One region of the Erwinia sp. HDF1-3R genome, then DNA from elsewhere that is predicted to be linked to it. Evidence: riboswitches for the same ligand, from Rfam matches in the RefSeq annotation. Region 1 holds a riboswitch; the other holds the start of a gene.
What was found. Region 1 has a riboswitch for thiamine pyrophosphate ahead of AAGR22_RS03910 (hypothetical protein). Riboswitches for the same ligand answer to the same signal wherever they lie in the genome.
Positions count from the first base shown of each region.

Region 2: linked by a shared signal. The riboswitch ahead of thiC (phosphomethylpyrimidine synthase ThiC) and the one ahead of AAGR22_RS03910 (hypothetical protein) in region 1 are both predicted to bind thiamine pyrophosphate.

Region 1 covers NZ_CP155071.1:847,986-850,186, forward strand. Annotated here, with positions in the region: gene AAGR22_RS03905 (ABC transporter ATP-binding protein) at 1-668, opposite strand, end outside; partial or broken gene AAGR22_RS03910 (hypothetical protein) at 686-952, opposite strand; TPP riboswitch at 1,007-1,109, opposite strand; gene AAGR22_RS03915 (YtjB family periplasmic protein) at 1,207-1,878, opposite strand; gene serB (phosphoserine phosphatase) at 1,994-2,201, shown strand, end outside.
Region 2 covers NZ_CP155071.1:307,866-310,066, reverse strand. Annotated here, with positions in the region: gene nudC (NAD(+) diphosphatase) at 1-245, opposite strand, end outside; gene rsd (sigma D regulator) at 329-835, shown strand; TPP riboswitch at 959-1,059, shown strand; partial or broken gene thiC (phosphomethylpyrimidine synthase ThiC) at 1,149-2,201, shown strand, end outside.

The DNA of each region.
Region 1 (2,201 bases):
GCGCGCGGAGGCTGCCCGACCAGGGTGTGACTGTCATCAATGTGGGCGGGGGAACCCGCCAGCACCAGCAGGCGATGGCTGAGGCGGCAGGCTTCCATGGGATCGTGGGTGATCAACAGCACGGTATTATCCACCAGCAGCTCGGCGGCCAGCGTCTGGATTTTGGCCCGCGTGAGCGTATCCAGCGCGGAGAAGGGTTCATCCATCAGCACGACCGGGCGACGCTCATACAGCGTGCGCGCAATGGCGGCGCGCTGGCGCATCCCACCGGAGAGTGCCGCAGGCAGCATTTTCCCATGACCGCTTAATCCGACCCGCTCCAGCAGATGGGTGGCCCATTCCCGATCGCCTTTTTCTCCCCGCAGACGAGCGCCCAGCATGATGTTATCCATCACCGTCAGCCAGGGATAGAGCAGATCTCTCTGGCCCATCCAGGCGATACGGCCCGCCAGGGGGAGCCCATCGCTGCCGCTGACCGTACCTGCGTCGGGAGCCGCGAGGCCAGCGATGATTTTCAGCAGGCTGGTCTTGCCGCTGCCGCTGGCACCGAGCAGCGCCACAAAGCTGCCTGGCGCGATATCAACGCTGAGATGTTGGAAAATGGTGCGCTGGCCAAAGCTAAGGCCAAGATTGCGACAGGCAATGCCCGGTGGTCGTGCGCCGCTCACGTTTCTGACGCCGCGTTCAGCCCCATTTGCCACAGGATATTGAGAGACGTGGACGCCGCGCGCATCTCTGGCAGGGTGCGCAGTTTGCTGACCAGCAGGCCATAGTGGATGAGAAACAGATAATCCTGCGTCAGATAACGGCGGAAAGCGGCATGGGGAAGCGTGCCGGAAGCCAGCTGTTGCAGGAAGGGGTGATTAACATAGTGCTGCCACTCTGCGCCCGCATGCTGGCGAAGACGACCATACAGGCCCTGGCTGAAATCAGGGATGGGTAGATGAGACACTGAACCTCCGAAAATAGGTGGAGATCCGGACACGCAGAAGTGTGAACAGGCAATTGATCAGTGCCAACCCGTCCCTTCGCTGGCATGACCCAGATCAGGTTCAAAGGGTTCGGCTTACGCCATCTCAGCCCATTACTGGACACCCCTCGGAGCAGACTGTTATACGATATTTTATTTTTGATTACAACGCCGTAACAAGGACAGTAACGCGGGGGAACCTGTCGGTTAACGGCTCCGTGCAGGCCCCATTTCCGCTATTTTAGGTTCTCTGGTGACGATGGGCTTTCGCTGCTCTCATCCTCATCATCCTCTCTTACCGGATGGTTGGCGGTAAGCAGAAAGGGCGACTGCTGCCAGCGGGTGCGGCGGGTGCGCAGCAGCGTCCGGCTGAGAATAATGCCGATAGCCAGCGCCAGCAGCATCATCAGACGCAGAATATTGGTGGTGTTATCCACCTGACGGGATTCGGTGACCAGCACATGAGTGTCCAGCGTGACGCGCAGGAAGCCGCGCGGACCATCGGGGGTATCCAGCGGCTGCACGATCTGATGATTGAAGTAGCTGCCCGCGCGATGGCCATCCAGCGCCAGCCGATCGCGCACGTTAATGGTTTCCCCGCTGTGAGCCAGCAGCGCACCGTTGTCGTCGTAGACCGAGGCATCAAGAATGCGGCTGTCCGTAGTCAGCAGCGCAATGGCCTCGGTAATTTTCTGCCGGTTATCATCGCTGTTTTCCATCAGCGGCGTCAGGCTCCAGGCAACCTGTCGCGTCAGCGTTCGGGCCAGCTCCTCGACCTGCGCTGAACGGGCCATCTGATGACCCAGACTGAACCATGAGGCACCCTGCATCAGCATCACCAGCAGAGTGAGGCAGATCAGCACGATCGCCGTACGGTGTAGTCGGAATTTTAATCTGGCCTTTGCCATCTTCACCCTTCATATTTTTTCAACGAACGCCGTCCGCCTCTTCGCTTTATGTTGCCAGAACCGGGGCTGACAGGGTAGCCTCTTGCGTGGTTAATATGTCCCTACAGGAGCTGTAATGCCAAATAGTCTGACCTGGTGCGACCTGCCTTCCGATGTCTCTCTCTGGCCGGGGTTACCTCTCTCTCTTAGCGGTGATGAAGTCATGCCGCTGGATTACCGCGCTGGCCGCACCGGCTGGCTTCTGTACGGCCGCAAGCTTGATAAAGCCAGCCTTACGGCGCTCCAGCATCAGCTGGGTGCAGCGATGGTTATCGTCAGCGCCT
Region 2 (2,201 bases), 540 kb from region 1:
GCCAGCTGGAACAGGCCGACATCGCCGTCGAGGATCTGTCGCAGAGTGCCCATCTCATTCGGACGGCTATCGCGTATCAGCCACACCGGCTCGCCCTGCCATTCACCGATCCGCATAGCTTTTGACCCAACCAGGCCTAATTCCTGCGCACTTCCCTGCGGCAATTGACCTTTCGGCAGCCATAGTTTATGTTCGTGACTGACAACCCACCAGCCAGCGTCTACGCTTGAAATCTCAACTTCCATAAATTGCACATCCTCAGCTAAATCGGCTTTCTGCGTAACGGGATTGGGATCGGGCACTTAAAATATCACTTTCGGAGTCACACATGCTCAACCAACTAGAAGTCCTGACCGCACGCGTTGCCGGGTGTAGTGGCCTGGTGGACTTTTGTCTGCAATCCCGCAAGCAGTTACTGGTTGCCTATTATCAAATGGTTGGCATTAAGCCTAACAAGGAATCCCATACTCCGCTCGATGAAAACGCACTGGATACCTTTTGTCAGCGTCTGGTCGATTATCTCTCCACTGGTCACTTTACGGTGTACGAGCGCTTTATCGAAGAGATGAAAGGCAGCGAGCAGCTGGCTAAGGCCGCGCTGATCTATCCGGCGCTTCAGGCGAACACGGCTGAGATTATGCAGGTTTATGATACTCATCTGGAAACGGCTATCGATCACGATAACTATCTTGAGTTCCAGAACGCGCTTTCTGAAGTGGGCGAAGCGCTGGAAGCCCGCTTCACGCTGGAAGATAAGTTTATACAGCTGGCGCTGGACAAGCAGGCGGATACCCCACCGGCCGCTAACGATTCTGCCCTGGCCCGTCCCGCCTGAAACGTTATCCGTTTGTAAAATCCTTGTAGTTTCAAAAAAGGCCCCCTATGCTGAGGGGGCAATGGCGTAACGCGCGGCCGCCGCCGTTACCGCCGTTCTGGTTCTCCCTCCGGGAGACCAGAATTCTTCTTGTCGGAGTGCCCTTAGGGGCTGAGACCGTTAATTCGGGATCCGCGGAACCTGACCAGGTTAATACCTGCGTAGGGAACAAGAGTAACTTTTCAGTCAGGGTGTGCTGCTGTTTACCCACACTTTGCGCTTACTCCTCCGAACTCCGGACAAGCATCTTTTCCCGATTTATCAGGAACATGCTATGTCTGACCTTGAAAAGAAAACCACCCGCCGCGAACAGCGCGCGCAGGCTCAACAGTTTATCGACTCCCTCCAGGGCACCGCCTTTCCTCACTCAACGCGCATCTGGCTTGAGGGATCACGTCCCGATATTCGCGTTCCCCTGCGTGAAATCCAGCTCAGTCAAACCCGAGTCGGCGGCAGCAAAGACGCCCCCCGATATGAAGATAATGAGCCCGTGCCGGTTTATGACACTGCCGGCCCCTATGGCGATCCAGAGGCCAGCATTGATGTTCATGCGGGCCTGCCCCGGTTACGCGAGGGCTGGATTGGTGAACGCGCCGACACGCAAACGATTGAGACGCTCAGCTCAGCCTACACGCAGCAGCGTCTCGCCGATGAAGGGCTGGATCACCTGCGCTTCGAACACCGTCCCCTCCCCCGACGGGCGATGCCCGGCCACTGCGTCACCCAGCTGCACTATGCCCGACAGGGCAGGATCACGCCGGAGATGGAGTTTATTGCGCTGCGAGAGAATATGGGTCGCGAGCGCATTCGCGGTGAGGTGCTTCGCCAGCAGCATCCGGGCAACAGCTTCGGTGCGCATCTGCCGCAGGACATCACGCCGGAATTTGTGCGGCAGGAGGTCGCCGCCGGGCGCGCCATCATTCCTGCCAACATCAATCATCCTGAATCCGAGCCAATGATTATCGGCCGCAATTTCCTGGTCAAAATTAACGCCAATATCGGCAACTCAGCGGTCAGCTCCTCCATTGAGGAAGAGGTCGAGAAGCTGGTCTGGTCAGCGCGCTGGGGAGCCGACACGGTCATGGATCTCTCCACCGGTCGTAATATTCACGAAACGCGCGAGTGGATCCTGCGTAACAGCCCGGTACCCATCGGCACCGTGCCCATCTATCAGGCGCTGGAGAAGGTCAACGGCGTGGCGGAAGCGTTGAACTGGGAGATTTTCCGCGACACCCTGCTGGAACAGGCGGAACAGGGCGTGGACTACTTCACGATCCACGCAGGCGTCCTGCTGCGCTATGTGCCCATGACGGCGAAACGCCTGACG